DNA from 2 places in the Nocardioides sp. Soil777 genome. Region 1 is predicted to be linked to the other one. Evidence: predicted binding sites of a transcription regulator. Region 1 holds the regulator's gene; the other holds the start of a gene.
What was found. The regulator LexA, encoded in region 1, represses DNA repair genes until DNA is damaged. The targets are predictions, from matches to a motif close to TCGAACANNTGTTCGA.

Region 2: ruvC (crossover junction endodeoxyribonuclease RuvC) is a predicted target of LexA. The motif match lies at 1,268-1,283, and genes of this name have one in related genera.

Annotation. Positions count from the first base shown of each region.
Region 1 is NZ_LMSN01000015.1:376,700-384,505, forward strand. It holds gene secD (protein translocase subunit SecD) at 1-971, shown strand, start outside; gene ASG88_RS12485 (ATP-dependent DNA helicase) at 1,057-3,063, shown strand; gene ASG88_RS12490 (phosphatase PAP2 family protein) at 3,134-3,943, opposite strand; gene lexA (transcriptional repressor LexA) at 4,055-4,780, opposite strand; gene ASG88_RS12500 (LysM peptidoglycan-binding domain-containing protein) at 5,110-5,481, shown strand; gene ASG88_RS12505 (hypothetical protein) at 5,879-6,427, opposite strand; gene ASG88_RS12510 (DUF6318 family protein) at 6,757-7,374, opposite strand; gene ASG88_RS12515 (CAP domain-containing protein) at 7,531-7,806, shown strand, end outside.
Region 2 is NZ_LMSN01000021.1:107,913-115,718, reverse strand. It holds gene ruvB (Holliday junction branch migration DNA helicase RuvB) at 1-98, opposite strand, end outside; gene ruvA (Holliday junction branch migration protein RuvA) at 112-711, opposite strand; gene ruvC (crossover junction endodeoxyribonuclease RuvC) at 708-1,229, opposite strand; gene ASG88_RS21935 (YebC/PmpR family DNA-binding transcriptional regulator) at 1,346-2,116, opposite strand; gene pdxT (pyridoxal 5'-phosphate synthase glutaminase subunit PdxT) at 2,161-2,757, opposite strand; gene ASG88_RS21925 (serine hydrolase domain-containing protein) at 2,802-3,932, shown strand; gene ASG88_RS21920 (signal peptidase I) at 3,942-4,928, opposite strand; gene ASG88_RS23405 (SipW-dependent-type signal peptide-containing protein) at 4,925-5,479, opposite strand; gene ASG88_RS23400 (hypothetical protein) at 5,520-6,203, opposite strand; gene ASG88_RS21905 (signal peptidase I) at 6,200-6,751, opposite strand; gene ASG88_RS21900 (alternate-type signal peptide domain-containing protein) at 6,777-7,328, opposite strand; gene pdxS (pyridoxal 5'-phosphate synthase lyase subunit PdxS) at 7,641-7,806, opposite strand, start outside.

The DNA.
Region 1 (7,806 bases):
GTCCCGCGATCAGCGGCCTCGGCAACATCGGCCGGGTCCGCGCGTGGCTCGACCGCTCCGACTTCGACATCATGGGCAAGCGCAAGATGTGGCTCGGGATCTCCGGGGCCGCGCTCGTGCTGGCCGTCTCGGGCATCGTCACCCAGGGCCTCAACCTCGGTGTCGAGTTCTCCGGCGGCCGCCAGCTCGACTACTCGGTCTCGGAGGAGGTCACGGTCGACGAGGCGCGCGAGGCGATCGCCGGCGCCGGCTTCGGCGAGGCTGTCGTGCAGGGTGCCGACACCGCCGACTTCACGGTGCGCACCGGCGTGATCTCCAACGAGGAGGAGCAGAAGATCGAGGATGCCCTCGAGTCGATCGGCGGCACCGTCACCAAGGAGGACGACCAGACGATCGGCGCCTCCCTCGGCCAGGAGCTCCGCGACAAGGCTCTCATCGCCTTCGGGATCGCCCTGCTGGCCCAGCTGCTCTACCTCGCGGTCCGCTTCAAGTGGACCTTCGGCGTCTCCGCCGTGGTCGCGATGGCCCACGACGTGGTCCTGGTCGTCGGTCTCTTCGCGTGGCTGGAGAAGCCGATCGACGGCATCTTCCTGGCCGCGGCGATGACCATCATCGGTCTGTCGGTCAACGACACCGTCGTGGTCTTCGACCGCATCCGCGAGCGCTGGCACGGGTCCCGGCCGGAGGACGAGTTCAACACGATGGCCAACCGGGCGGCCATCGAGACGATGCCGCGCACCATCAACACCGGCCTCGGCACCATGTTCATCCTGGTGGCGCTCGCCGTGCTGGGGGGCGACTCGCTGCGCGACTTCGCGATCGCCCTGCTCGTCGGCCTCGTGGTCGGCACCTACTCCTCGGTCTTCACCGCCACGCCGCTGCTGACCTACCTCCAGGAGCGGGCGCCGATGAGCCGGGTCAAGAAGGAGAAGGTCGTCCGCGAGCTCGACGACTCCGGGGCCGTCGTCTGACCGTCCGCTCCGTCGGACCGTCCTCACCGGGCGGCCCTGTGGAGTGGCTTCGGCCTGTGTCGGTCTCGCCGCATAGGGTGCTCCGGTGCCAACTTCCGACTCCGGTGTGACCCCCCTGCTCCACGAGGCCGTGACGGCGCTCGGGGGCCAGGAGCGCACCGGCCAGGTCCGGATGGCCGAGGCGGTCGCGACCGCCTTCACCACCGGCGAGCACCTGCTCGTCCAGGCCGGCACGGGCACCGGCAAGTCGCTGGCCTACCTCGTGCCCAGCCTGCTCCACGACCAGCGCGTGGTGATCGCGACCGCGACGCTCGCGCTGCAGCACCAGCTCGTCGAGCGCGACATCCCGCGGCTCATGTCGGCGGTGGCCGGTGCGCCCGGTGGCAGCAAGGTCGACACGTCGTACGCCGTGCTCAAGGGCCGCTCCAACTACGCCTGCCTGCACCGCATCCGCGAGGGCGTGCCCGACGACCAAGGCGCCCTGGTCGACGTCCCGGTGGGGTCGATGGCCGAGACGGTCCTCGAGCTACGCGGCTGGGCGGAGAAGGAGGCCGAGGACGGCGGCACCGGCGAGCGCGACAACGCGCCGCGGCACACCGACCGCGAGTGGCGCCAGGTGAGCGTCAACCACCGCGAGTGCCTCGGGGCGGCCAAGTGCCCCTTCGGCCAGGAGTGCTTCGCCGAGCTGGCGAGGGAGAAGGCACAGCGCTCCCACCTCATCGTCACCAACCACTCGCTCCTGGCCATCGACGCCATCGAGGGCGTGCCGATGATCCCGGAGTACGACGCCGTGGTCATCGACGAGGCCCACGAGCTCACCGCCCGGGTCACCCAGGCCGCCACCGACGAGCTGTCGGTCAACGACGTCGAGCGGGCCGCCCGGCGCTCGCAGCGGATCGTGGAGGACGGCTCGGCCGACGCGCTGGCCGAGGCCGCGGATGCGCTGTCCGACGCCTTCGAGGCCACCATGGCCGGGCGGATCGAGCGGATGCCCGACCAGCTCGGCGAGGCGCTGGCGCTGGTCCGCGACGCCGCGCGCACCTGCCTGTCGGCCTACCCGCGCGAGAGCGCCGGCGACGGGGGCGAGGCCGACCCGGGCCGCACCCAGGCCAAGGGGATGGTGCAGGACGTCTTCGCCAACGCCGAGCGGATGGCCGCCGACCTGGAATCGGACGTGCTGTGGCTCAGCGAGCCGCCGCCCAACATGTCGACCCGCATCCCGCCGCGGCTGCACGTGGCGCCGCTGCAGGTGTGGGGGCAGATGCGCGACAAGCTGCTGTCCGACAAGACGGTGGTGTTCACCAGCGCCACCCTGATGCTCGGTGGAGACTTCAACGCCGTGGCCTCCTCGATCGGGCTGAAGCCGACCGAGCGGGTCGAGGACGGTCTTGCGGCCCCGGCCGACACCGCCGACGGGGTGCTCCCGTGGCGCGGCATCGACGTGGGGTCGCCGTTCGACTACGGCCAGCAGGCCATCCTGTACGTCGCCCGCCACCTCCCGCCGCCCGGTCGCGACGGACTGGTCAAGAGCCAGCTCGACGAGATCTGCGAGCTGGTCGACGCGGCCGACGGGCGCACCCTGGGGCTCTTCTCCTCGCGGCGGGCCGCCGAGGCCGCGGCCGAGCACGTCCGCACCGCGCTGCCGCACCTCACCACGTTGGCCCAGGGCGACGCCCAGCTCCCCGAGCTGGCCAAGCAGTTCGTCGAGGACCCGCACACGATCCTCTTCGGCACCCTGTCGCTGTGGCAGGGCCTCGACGTGCCGGGCGACACCTGCCAGCTGGTGATCATCGACCGCATCCCCTTCCCGCGCCCCGACGACCCGCTGATGTCCGCGCGCCAGCGGGCGGCCGACAAGGCCGGCGGCAACGGCTTCATGCAGGTCGCGGCCACCCACGCCGCGCTGCTGTTGGCGCAGGGGGCCGGGCGGCTGATCCGCACCACCACGGACCGCGGCGTCGTCGCCGTCCTCGACCCCCGGCTGGCCACCGCGCGCTACGGCGGCTTCCTCAAGGCATCGCTGCCGCCGATGTGGACCACCACCGACCCGGCGCTCGTGCGGAAGGCGCTCGCGCGGCTCGCGTCGGGCTGAGGGCTGGGTCCCGCTTCTTGGTGCCTGCTGCCTCGCGCCTCGCCGGGGGCGGTGAGCAGGCCACACCTTCTCAGTGCCGGTCGGCCAGGTGTGACGAGGGAGCGCCCACGTCGCTGCCGGCAGCCTCGTCGTACGCCCGCTGCGGGCCGACGGTCCGCCAGGCGATGAGCACGACCGCCCAGCCGGCCACCACGTCGAGGACCCAGTGATTGCCCGTCCCGACGACCACCACGGCCGTGATCAGCGCGTGGGCCCAGGCAAGCGCCGCGACGGCCCGTCGCCGGGTGACGTGGCTGACCGCGAGGGCGACCCACAGCGCCCACCCGGCATGCATGCTCGGGAACGCGGCCAGCTGGTTGGTCAGCCAGCCCAGCCCTTGGGGGGCCGACGCCTCGCCGCCCCACCAGCCCGCGGCCGAGTGCACGGCGAGCAGGTCGGTCCAGCCGTCCATCAGCCGCGGGGGTGCGGTCGGCATGGCCAGGTAGGCGAGCAGCGCCACCCCGGTGGCACCGACCAGCGCGAGCCGCGCCGGTCCGTACGCCGCCCGGTGCCGGACGTAGAGCCAGACGACGACCACCAGGGTCAGCAGGTAGTGGGCGCTCGCGTAGTGGAACGACGCCACCACCCCGACCGTGTCGTGCTCGAGGAACCACCGGTTGAGGCCGGCCTCGACGTCGAGGTGCAGGGTCCGCTCGAGGTCGAGGATGCGGGCGGCCCGGGTGATCGCCGGGGCCAGTGAGTCGTCCGCCAGCACCCGGCTGACGGCGTACCCCATGTAGACGAGCGCGAGGACCCCGAGCTCGCGCAGGCCGGGCCGACGGACCGGCGGGGTGGTGCGCGCCGTACGGGTCCGGACTGCGGGAGCGACGAGAGAGGCCACCCGGCCAGTGTTCGCGGCGAGGCGCCCGGGCGCATCGGGATTTTCCCCGCGGTTCCCCCGACACGGGTGTCAGGGGATCCCGGGGTCTACCGGCCCGGAGGCCGGGGTGGGTCACATACGGCGCAGGACCGCGGTGACCTTGCCGAGGATCGTGGCGTGGGTGCCGTCGATGGGGTCGTAGGCGTCGTTGTGGGGGAGCAGCCACACGTGGCCGTCCTTGCGCTGGAACGTCTTGACGGTCGCCTCGCCGTCGATCATCGCGGCGACGATCTCGCCGTTGGACGCCGTCTGCTCCTGGCGGATCACGACGTAGTCGCCGTCGCAGATGGCCGCGTCGATCATCGAGTCGCCGGACACCTCGAGCAGGAACAGGGTGCCCTCGCCGACCAGCGACTTGGGCAGCGGGAAGACCTCGGTGATCTGCTCCTCGGCCAGGATCGGTCCACCGGCGGCGATGCGGCCGACCATCGGGACGTACGTCGCCGGGGGAGCCGTGTTGCCGATGTCGGTCTCGTCGATGCTGGTCTCGTCGGCGCTGGAGATGGAGCGGCGGGCGGCCATGAGTTCGGGGAGGAACACCTCGATCGCGCGCGGCCGGTTGGGGTCACGCTTGAGGAAGCCCTTCTCCTCCAGCACCTTGAGCTGGTGGGCCACGCTCGAGGAGCTGGTCAGCCCGACGGCCGCGCCGATCTCACGCATGCTCGGCGGGTAGCCCCGCGTCTCGATGGCCTCCTTGATGGTGGCGAGGACGCGCTGCTGACGCGGGGTGAGTCCGGTCGCGTCCGGGGGGCCGTCGGGCATCTCGACGACCTTGCCCTTGCGGTCCTTGCTGGCCATGGGGTTCCTCCTGAGCGGTCCTGCTGCTGGGCCTGTCCGTGCTGCGTTGACGCCAACCGTAGTCCTGTCGCGGACTCGACTTCAAACATTTGTTCGAACCGCGTGTCGTGTGGAACTCGATTGCGACACGTCGAACAAATGTTCGTCCAGACCCTTGCGTCGTTCGAACACACGCTCTACTGTCGAACACGTGCTCGATCGAACACCTGAGCGATCCACGGACGAAGTCACCGGCAGTCTCGGCGGCGTTGTCGGTGGCTTCCTCTAGACAGATCCCAGATCAACCGATCGACACCACCCACCGGCTGACTCTTCCCCTGGAGGCCAACATGAGCACCATCACCGTCTCGCCCGCCTTTGCCCCGACCCGCAGCTCGCGGACCGCCCGCACGTCGTCGCGGTCTGCAGTGCGGCTGACGCGGAGGGGCCGTGTCGTCGTCCTCATGGCGTCGTTGGCCCTGGTCCTCATGGCCGGCTTCTTCCTCGGCTCCGTCGCCGTCGGCACCAACGAGGCCGGCCAGACTCCGGCCACCGAGATCGTGATGGTCGAGCCCGGCCAGAGCCTCTGGAGCATCGCTTCCGACCTCACCGACTCCGGTGACGTCCGCACGACCATGCGCGAGATCGAGCGCCTCAACGCGCTCGACACCGTCGCGCTCTCCGCGGGGCAGAAGCTCCGCGTGCCGGTCAGCGACGACTGACCTTCTAGTTCTCCGCCAGCCGACTCGACCCCGGCTGGCGGGACCGGGGAAGACAAGGGGCGGGCCCATCGGGCCCGCCCCTTGCGGCATTTCGGGGCGTGTTCACGGTGCTCGCGGCGGTTACGAGCTAGTCCCCAGTGACTCCGTTCGTAGTCCGCTCTCGGACCCCTCTCGAAGCCCCCGCCGCGGAGTACGACCTGCGGTACCCACGACCGCAGGTCCCAGTCGGCGGAACCTCTCGAGACTCCCGCCGCGGAGTACGACCTGCGGTACCCACGACCGCAGGTCGCAGTCGGCGCGCGGGTCGTCCGGATGCCCCCGCCGGGTCGCTCGGACATAGCGGCCCACGTGGTCCACCCGGTGGGTCTCGTGGGCCGCCATCATCCCGGCGCCCGCATCAGCGGACGAGTTGCGGCTTGGCATCGAGGACGGCAACGGTGACGGGTGTGCCGTCGATGGTCACGGTGCCGTCGACCGGTCGCCAGTTGGGCTGGCCCACGACCCTGAACTGGGCGGACCAGGTCGTGTCCACGCTCAGATCGAGTCCCTCGGACGTCTTGGCGTAGGTGTGGGTGATCAGGTCGCCCACGTCGGCGCCCTCGGTCCACGCCTTGCCCGGTTCGGCGGTCTCCTGGCTGGTGTCGTCCCCGTGGTGCCACACGAACCGGCTGGGCCACACCTCGAGCAGCACGTCGACGTTGACCCGCTCGAGGCGAACCGGGATCTGGTGCCTCTCCGCGCTCGTGGACAGGATCGTCGGGAGGTTGACCAGTGTCTCGCCGCCGGGAGGCTGCACGTTGATCGTGGACTGGGGGAGCGCGACCCGCTTGAAGGCGTTCAGGACCTCAGCGGGGATGTCGACGGTCTGTGTCGGGGTGGTCTCCGCGGGCTCGGGATCCCCCGGGCACTGGGTGTACTGATCGATGACATCCCCGTTCTCCGCCAACTGGAACCACGTCGCAGCGGGCGAGCCGTCCTCGCAGATGTACGTAGCGATGCACCCCGAGGCGCTGACCGTGTCGCAGGCTGGCTGCAGAACCCAGCGAGTAGGGCTCACGTCCTCGCCGGAGTCGACTGGCTGCGCAACGCTCTGCTGTGTCCCACCTTGCTCGTTCGGCTCCTGCTGCTGCTGGCCGAAGATGACCACTCCCGTACCACTCGCGTTGGCGCCCGTTCCCGTCTCGTCTCCCGCGGTAGCAGTACCCAGGCCCATGATGGTCGATGCGGTCACAGCGACTGCCACAACGAGACCTCGCAGGAAATGAGAGCGGCGGTTCACAGGAGCGTCCAATCCGCCATTTGCCAGTCGCCGCTGGTCTGAATAACAGCGGCGAAGTCGAACTCGGAGGTGCCGGCCGGGTAGGTGCCGTCAAGCCCATCGACCTTGCTGCCGCTGATGACCTGCCTGGAGTGGTCGACGCTGACACGCCCTACGAATGAGGAGCCCCCGCCCGGGAGGGCGCCCTGCTCCGAAGCTCGAATGGCAGTCACTTCGTACGCTCCCCCGGAGATTGAGCCACCGGCCTCGTAGGTCCTACGGACGGCCTCGAGGGATCCTTGGCAGGTTTCACAACCCTCGATCGCCACGTTCGACAACTTCGACGTGTCACCCGTGGCCTGGGCGTAGGTCAGCAGGTCGAAGTAGTACGAAACGAACGCTTCCGCTGCCTCCACCCCGTCCCCCTCCGCCTCCGGTGGAAGCGTCGGCTCCACCGGACCCGTCTCCGTCTCGTCCGGCGAGGGCGACGAGGTCGTCGGATCGGGAATCTCCGGCGTGGGCGCTGCGTCGGAGCAGCCGGCAAGCAGGAGCGGCAGGATGCAGGCGGCCGCGAGAGCGCGGCGTACGGGGCCAAGCTTCATGAAGACCTTCTTTCCCGAGAACGCCGGATCCATGCCCGAGCGCGGCCGACGCATCAGAAACTAAGCCAAGAACGCCGCGAGATCGACCCCTGCTTCGTGCCCTGTGGACGACGACGTACGGCGATGGACGACGAGCAGGGCCGCGGGGGAGTACGTTCTCGCCACCCCCATCGCTCGATAGGCCAGACCATGCGCGTACGCCGCTCGCTCGCCGCCCTCCTCGTCCTGCCGCTGCTGGCTGCGCCGCTCGCCCAGGCAAACGCAGCCACGGGAGACGACCTGCCGCCCCCGGCACACCCCGGAGGAGAGGTCACGGGCCCCGTCACCCCCCGAGCAACCACGTCCATCGACACGAGCAGCAAGGCGGCGGTCAAGCAGGCCTACCGGCGCCTGTGGGTCCGTGGGCAGCAGAGCCGGCCGCGCTGGCGCGGCGGCAGCACCGCGAAGTGCCGACCGGGACGGCTC
Region 2 (7,806 bases), on a different contig from region 1:
AGCCTGCGGAAGTGCGCGGCCTCGGCCGGGGTCAGCTCGGCTCCGGCGAGGTCCAGGTCGCCGTCGTCCAGCCCCGTGTCGTCCCAGTCGATCGGCATCGGACGCGTCCCCTCAGGCCTTGCTCAGCGTGCGGAGCGCGGCGCGCAGCAGGGCGGGCACGTCCGGGGTCGGTCCGGCGTCGCCGGAGACGGCCTCGATGGCCTTGTCGGCCTCCTTGGCCGACCAGCCCAGGCCCACGAGCCCTTGCTGGACCTGGTCGCGCCACGGCGCCGCCGCGGCCGCGGGCGACGTACGGCTGCCGGAGCCGACCGGGGAGCCGATGCGGTCGCGGAGCTCGAGGATGATGCGCTGGGCGCCCTTCTGCCCGATGCCGGGCACCCGGGTGAGGGTCTTGACGTCCTCGGCCGCGACCGCGACCCGCAGGTCGTCGGGCGAGAGCACGGCGAGCATCGCCTGGGCGAGCTTGGGACCCACGCCCGATGCGGTCTGGACGAGCTCGAAGGCCTGCTTCTCGTCCTCGTCGAGGAAGCCGAACACGGTCAGCGAGTCCTCGCGGACCACCATGCTGGTGGGCAGCATCGCCTCGCGGCCGACGCGCAGGGTCGCGAGCGTGCCGGGCGTGCACATGAGCTCGAGCCCGACCCCGCCGACCTCGAGGACGGCGCTGGTGAGCGTGACGGCGGCGACCTCGCCCCGGACGAATGCGATCACTGCTTCCTCCCGGCCGCGGCCAGCGCGGCGTCGATGCGTGCCTGGGCGCTGCCGCGCCAGATGTGGGTGATGGCCAGGGCGAGGGCGTCGGCGGCGTCGGCCGGCCTGGGCGGCGCGTCGAGCCGCAGGATGCGCGTCACCATGGCGGTCACCTGGGCCTTGTCGGCGCGTCCGCTGCCGGACACGGCGGCCTTGACCTCGCTCGGGGTGTGCATGGCGACGGGGAGCCCGCGGCGGGCGGCGACCACGAGGGCGATGCCGCTGGCCTGGGCCGTGCCCATGATGGTGCTGGAGTCGGAGCGGGCGAAGATCCGCTCCACCGCCACGGCGTCCGGCTGGAACTCGTCGAGCCAGGCGTCGAGGCCCTTCTCGATCGTCACCAGACGCTCGGCGACCGGGATGCCGGCGCTGGTGCGGAGCACGTTGACGTCGACGAGGGTCAGCGGGCGTCCGAGCGAGCCCTCGACCACGCCGACGCCGCAGCGGGTGAGGCCGGGGTCGATGCCGAGCACGCGCATGGCACCACCCACCTCCTCACCGTCGTCAGGTCCGTCGTCCGAACATCTGTTCGCACGAGCACGCTAACAAGCGGCGCGGCGGAGTCGGCGTACGACACGCGCGGCGGACGGGTCCGTCAAGCGTCCTCGAGCTGGGCGAGCACCTCGTCGGGGACGTCGACGTTGGTGAAGACGTTCTGCACGTCGTCGAGGTCCTCGAGCGCGTCGACGAGGCGGAAGACCTTGCCGGCCGAGTCGCTGTCGGCGACCGGGATCTCCATGCTCGCCACGAACTCGACGTCGGCGGAGTCGTAGTCGATGCCGGCGGCCTGCAGGGCCGTGCGGACCTCGACGACGTCGGTGGCCTCGGACTGCACCTGGAACACCTCGTCGAGGTCGTTGACCTCCTCGGCGCCCGCGTCGAGCGTCGCCTCGAGGACGTCGTCCTCGGAGACCTCCCGGGTCTCCTGCGTCTTGGGCACCACGACGACGCCCTTGCGCGTGAAGAGCCTCGACACCGAGCCCGGGTCGGCCAGCGTGCCGCCGTTGCGGGTCACCGCGGTGCGGACCTCCATGGCCGCGCGGTTGCGGTTGTCGGTGAGGCACTCGACGAGCAGCGCGACGCCCTGCGGGCCGTAGACCTCGTACATGATCGTCTGGTAGTCGGCAGCGCCGGCCTCGGCCCCCGAGCCGCGCTTGACGGCGCGGTCGATGTTGTCGTTGGGGACCGAGCTCTTCTTCGCCTTCTGGATCGCGTCGAAGAGCGTCGGGTTGCCGGAGGGGTCACCGCCGCCCTGCTTGGCCGCCACCTCGATGTTCTTGATGAGCTTGGCGAACAGCTTGCCGCGCTTGGCGTCGATCGCGGCCTTCTTGTGCTTCGTGGTCGCCCACTTGGAGTGGCCAGACATGGGTCCCTCTTCTTCTCCGGTGCAGTACGGCGTGGTCCGCTCGGTCAGCCCCTGCGCACGAGGTCCACGAACATCTGGTGGATCCGGGTGTCCCCGCCGACCTCCGGATGGAAGGAGGTCGCCATCAGGTGACCCTGGCGAACGCCGACGATCCTACCGGCGGCCGGTCCTGCCGCGACGCGCGCCAGTGTCTCGACGCCCGGACCGACCTCCTCGACCCACGGGGCGCGGATGAAGACGGCGTGCACGGGGTCGTCGAGTCCCTCGACGTGGAGGTCCTCCTCGAAGGAGTCGACCTGTCGCCCGAAGGCGTTGCGTCGCACGGTGATGTCGAGGCCGCCGACCGTCTCCTGGCCGGGCGCACCGTCCTCGACCCGGTCGGCGAGCAGGATCATCCCGGCACAGGTACCGAAGGCCGGCAGCCCGTCCTTCACCCGCTCCCGCAGCGGCTCGAGCAGGTCGAAGATCCGGGCCAGCTTGACCATCGTGGTCGACTCACCGCCCGGCAGGACCAGGCCGTCGACGGCGGCGAGCTCGGCAGGGCGGCGTACGGCGATCGCGTCCACGCCGCAGGAGGCGAGGGCGCGCAGGTGCTCGCGCACGTCGCCCTGCAGCGCGAGGACGCCGATGGTCTGGGTCACGAGCGAGGATCCTACGGACTGCTCCGGCCGTATCCTCGGGCCCCATGAGGTCCCTCCGCACCGCGGCGCTCGCCACCCCGTTGCTGTCCGCGCTGCTCGTCCTCGGCGCGACGCCGGCCGGCACGGTGCCTGCCCCCGCGCCGCCCCCGCGGGCGACGATCGACGGCTGGCCCACCGCCAGCCCCGCGGCCCTCGGGCTGCGGCCCGCCCGTCTCGAGGCCCTGGCCGCCGAGGCGAAGCAGGCGGACTCGACCTGCTACGCCGTCGTCCGCAAGGGCCGCCTCGCCCGCGACTGGAACTGGGGCACGAGACGGACCACGCCGCGCGAGGTCTTCTCCGTCACCAAGTCCGTCACAAGCGCGCTCGTCGGCATCGCGGTCCGGGACGGGTCGCTGCGCCTCGGCGACCGCGTGTCGCGCTACGTCCCGCAGTGGCGCGGGACCCCCTCGGCCACCGTCACGGTGCGTCACCTGCTGTCCAACGACAGCGGTCGCTTCTGGTCCTTCGACTCCGACTACGGCGCCCTGGTGCAGGCCCGCAACCGCACGGCGTACGCCGTCGGGCTGACCCAACAGCACGCCCCGGGCAGCGCGTGGGCCTACAACAACGCGGCCATCCAGGTGCTCGACGCGGTGCTCCGACGGGCGACGGGCACGCCCGTCGACCGGTTCGCCGCGCGACGGCTGTTCGCGCCGCTGGGCATGACCCACACCCGGATGGTCCGCGACGCGAGCGGACGGTCGACCACCGTCTTCTTCGGCCTCCAGACCACCTGCCTGGACCTGGCCAGGTTCGGCACGCTCTACCTCGATCGAGGCATCGTGGACGGGAAGCGGATCGTCACCCGCGACTGGGTGCGGAAGTCGGTCGGCGCATCCTCGACCGTGCACAACGCGGCGTACGGCTTCCTGTGGTGGCTCAACCGTCCCGGCCCGCTCCGCGGCGCAACGGACGCGGTGGACGCGAACGGCCAGCCGCTCACCCCGGTCAGCGGCCAGCTCGCGCCGGGGGCACCGTCGTCGACGTACGCCGCGATCGGTCTCGGCGGCCAGGTGCTGCTGGTCGACCCGCGGTCCCGGACCGTGGTGGTGCGGCTGGGGCGGCCGGACCTGTCGGGCGGTGCGGGCTACGGCTTCGCGGACGCGGCCGAGGTGGTCACGACCGCGCTCCGCTGACGGAGGGGGTCAACCCACCGGGACGCAGGTTGCGCCGCTGCCGTTGCCGCTGAAGCGGTAGTGGGCGGACTCCGACTCGAGCCCGTTCGACAGCGCGACCACCCACACCTCCCCGACCGAGTTGTTGAAGTTGGCGTTCTGCGTGGTGGCCGCGCGCAAGGTCCCGGCGACCGTGGGCTCGGCCGTGGGGTTTGTGTGCCTGATCTGGAAGCTCTGAGGACTCGACGTCGACGTCCACGTGAGCCTGATCGAGTTACCCGTACGGGTGCACGAGGTGGGCACGGGCTTCTCGGGCACGGCTGGAGCCGCCACGGTGATCCTGCTGGTGCCCGCCACGCTGTCGGTCCAGAAGGCCGAGGTGCCCTCCGGCACGCGGGCCAGCCCGACTCCCACGCCCAGGACCACGACCAGCGCGCCGAGCACCGCGACCCGTTCCACCTTCTCCGGACGAGTCCCGGCGCGCAGCGACAGCACCACCAGCAGCACGGCCAGCACCAGGCCCGCGGCCAGTCCGCGGCCCGCGGGGCCCGTCAGTGCCGACAGGACCGCTCCCGCACGAGGCACCGAGACGAACACCCTGTCCACCGTGTCGACGCGGTAGGTCTCCGCGTCCGCGCTGAGGTTGGCGTCGCCCTTGAGCGTGAGCGCCCCGTCGTCGGCGATGCTGGCGACGCGGTGGGTGACCCGGGTCCCTGCGGCGTCCCGGACGGAGACGACGTCGCCCACCGTGAGGTCCTCCGCGTCCACGGTCCGGGCGAGCGCCAGGGAGCCGGTGGAGATCGCGGGGCTCATCGAGCCCGACTGGAACACCAGCGGTGTCACGCCCGTGACGGCGAAGAGCAGCGCCACCGCGAGCGACAGCGCACCGGCGACGGCGGCGACCGTCAGGGCGAGGCCGCCGAGCCGGCGGGGGTACGACGTCGTGGGCGTGGTGGGGAGCTCGATGGGAAGGCCGTACGTGGTCGCGGGGTCGACGGTGGAGGACGTGTCGGTCATGGCGTCTGGGGGTCCTTCTGAACCGCACGGAAGGTGACCGTGATCGTGGACGAGCCGCTCGCGGGAGCGGACGGGGCGAGGGTGGCCTGGATGCAGATCTTCTGGCTCGCCCCGGGGACGAGGGTGCGGGGCGTGCCGACGAGCACCCCGTTGAACGACGTGCCCGTCTGGATCCCGGTGCCGGCGCACGTGAGGCCGCCGCCCGTGGTGGTGGTCGCGCTGTCGGTCGTGACCTTGGCGGTCAGGGCGGCAGTGGAGCCGGACGGGGAGCCGTCCACGGCGGTCGCAGCGATCGTGTAGAGCATGGTCGCGTGGTCGGCGACGCTGGCGTTGCTGACCGTGAAGACGGCCGCCGTGCTGCTGCCGGGGACCATCGCGTCGACGCGGAGGCCGGCCTCGACCAGGGCGTCGCCGCCGTTGACCTTGAGGTCGAACGAGCCGGCGACGACGGGGCCGGGGGTGATCACGGCCCTCGACGACCAGTAGGCCATGGTGTTGACCCCGAGCGGCGCGACGAGGACGCCCAGTGCCAGGACGGCACGGAATCGCACCGACCGGATCGCACCGGGAACGTGCCGGGGACGGCTGGACTCAGGCAGTCGCATGACAGGTCCCTTCCTCGTCGTCCTCGCGGCGTCGCCCGGCGAGGACGAGTGCCAGGCCGGCGCCGACCAGCACGGCGGCTCCCAGCAGGGATGCCCGGACCTCGGGTGCTCCCGTCGCAGGCAGCACCCCGTCCGGCGTCGTCGACCCGCCGCCGGTCGTCGCGCCGCCGGTGGTGCCGCCGTCCTGGCGCACGGTGGCGTCGGTGAGGCGCAGCCGGAAGTCGAGCGGCAGGAGCAGGTGCTGCGTCTCGTTGCCGGCGTCGGCGAGCTCGAGCCGCACCTCGACGCGGGCGCTCCCGTCGACGGGCAGGCCCTCGGTCGAGAGGCGGTAGTCCGTGTCGAGGTCATGCACGGAGGTCCACGCCTGACCGTCGAGCCGCGCGTGGACGGTGACCAGGCCGCGATCGAACAGTCCGTCCGGGTCGTCGCTCAGGGTCGCCAGGGAGAAGTCTGCGGACGTCTCGCCGCCGTTGCGGACGTGGAACGCCACCACCCTGGTGTCCCCCGGCACCCAACGGACGCCGGTGTCGAGGACGCCTCCGCCGAGCGTGTGGGACCAGGAGCGGCCGTCGCGGCTCAGCTCGAGCTGCTGGTCGGAGGCCGCGGCCGGAGGAGACGTCGCCAGCAGGCCCAGCAGGCCGAGAAGCGTCGCCACGACGAGGCGCCTCACGCGGCACTCTCCGCGAGGGCTTGCTGCCGCCGTCGACGCGGCCGGGTGGAGGCGCTGACGAACTGGTAGCCGGCGTAGCCGAGGAGCAGGGCCGCCGCGACGTACACCGCGACCTGCCGCTCCTGCCCGCTCATGAGGAGGTTGACCCGACCCAGGTGGGGCACGGCGTACCAGCGCGCGCCCCGGACCTGGACCGGCCGGACCGTCTGGGCGTCCGGAGCGCTGTTGGCGTCGCCCTGGGTGGTGTAGCGGAGCTCGCCGCGGGCGTCGACCCCGATGCCGGTCACCCGGTGGGTGACCACGGTCGGCCTCCCCGACTCGAGCTGGTAGGTGATCACCGTCCCGACCGCGACGTCGGCGGGGTCGATCGGCCTGACGACGACCAGGGTGCCCGGAGGCATCCCGGGCTGCATCGAGCCGGTGAGGACCGTGTACGGCGTCGCACCACCGAGCCGTGGGATGACCACGGCGACGGCGAGGAGCGACACCATGGCCAGGATGACCAGCCAGGCGAACACCTGGCCGGCCCATCCCAGCACGGACCTCATCGGCTCGATCCCCCTCGGCCCGACCTCAGGCGTTCGGGTTGATCTGGACGAGGGAGACGGCGATGTCGTCGAGCGCCGCAGTGGATCCCTGCATGTTGTTGATGTTCTCCGCGGGCGAACCGGTCTCGGCGGTCCCGAACGGGAACGTCACCGTGATCTTCGCCGTGACCGTCTTGCCGTTGTCGGCCGCGGTCACGACCGCGGGGGACGTCATGTCGGCAGCGCCGAGCTTGTAGGCGACGGTGACGTCGGCCTCCACGTTGGCCCCGACGGCGGCGGTCTGCGGAGCGGTCAGGGTGGCCTTCAGGTTGTCACCCGCACCACGGACCACGAACGTGCAGCTCTTGGTGACGACGTCGCCGGGGACGAAGCGCACCACCGTGCCGGTGTTCGCGACGCTGCCCGCGTAGGTCCAGTCCGCGTCGCACGACGGGGTGTCGAGCGACAGGCTGCCGGCGGTGACGTCGCCGCCCTTGATGGTCTCGCTGTCGCTCCAGTAGGCCAGCGAGCCGGCGCCGCCGAGCAGGAGGACAGCAGCAGCGGAGGCCGCGAACGCGCCCTTGGTCGTCTTGTTCATGGAAGTTCCTTCGACTCGGATGAGGTCCAAGGGCCGAGAAGCGTGCCCCCGTCGGAGCCCCAGGTCCGGGCTCCCGACCGGAAGCCTGTGGTCCGCGGCCGAGCGCGTTGGCGCGGCTGTCATCCGGTGCACGGCTCGTGGAGCGCCTGTTCCCGGGCTGTGGTTCTCTCCCGCGAAGTGGTCTGGACCATGTGTCCGTCACGGGCATCTGCAAGGGGCGTCGCGGAGCTCCGCGTCGAGCGGGCACGGGTACGACGAAGCCCCGACGCCGAGGGGCGTCGGGGCTTCGTGGTGGATCGCGTCAGCCGGACGTCACCAACCGCGCTCGGAGAGCCGGTGCGGCTGGGGGATCTCGTCGACGTTGATGCCGACCATCGCCTCGCCGAGCCCGCGGCTCACCTTGGCGACCACGTCGGGGTCGTCGAAGAAGGTCGTGGCCTTGACGATCGCCTCGGCGCGCTGCGCCGGGTTGCCGGAC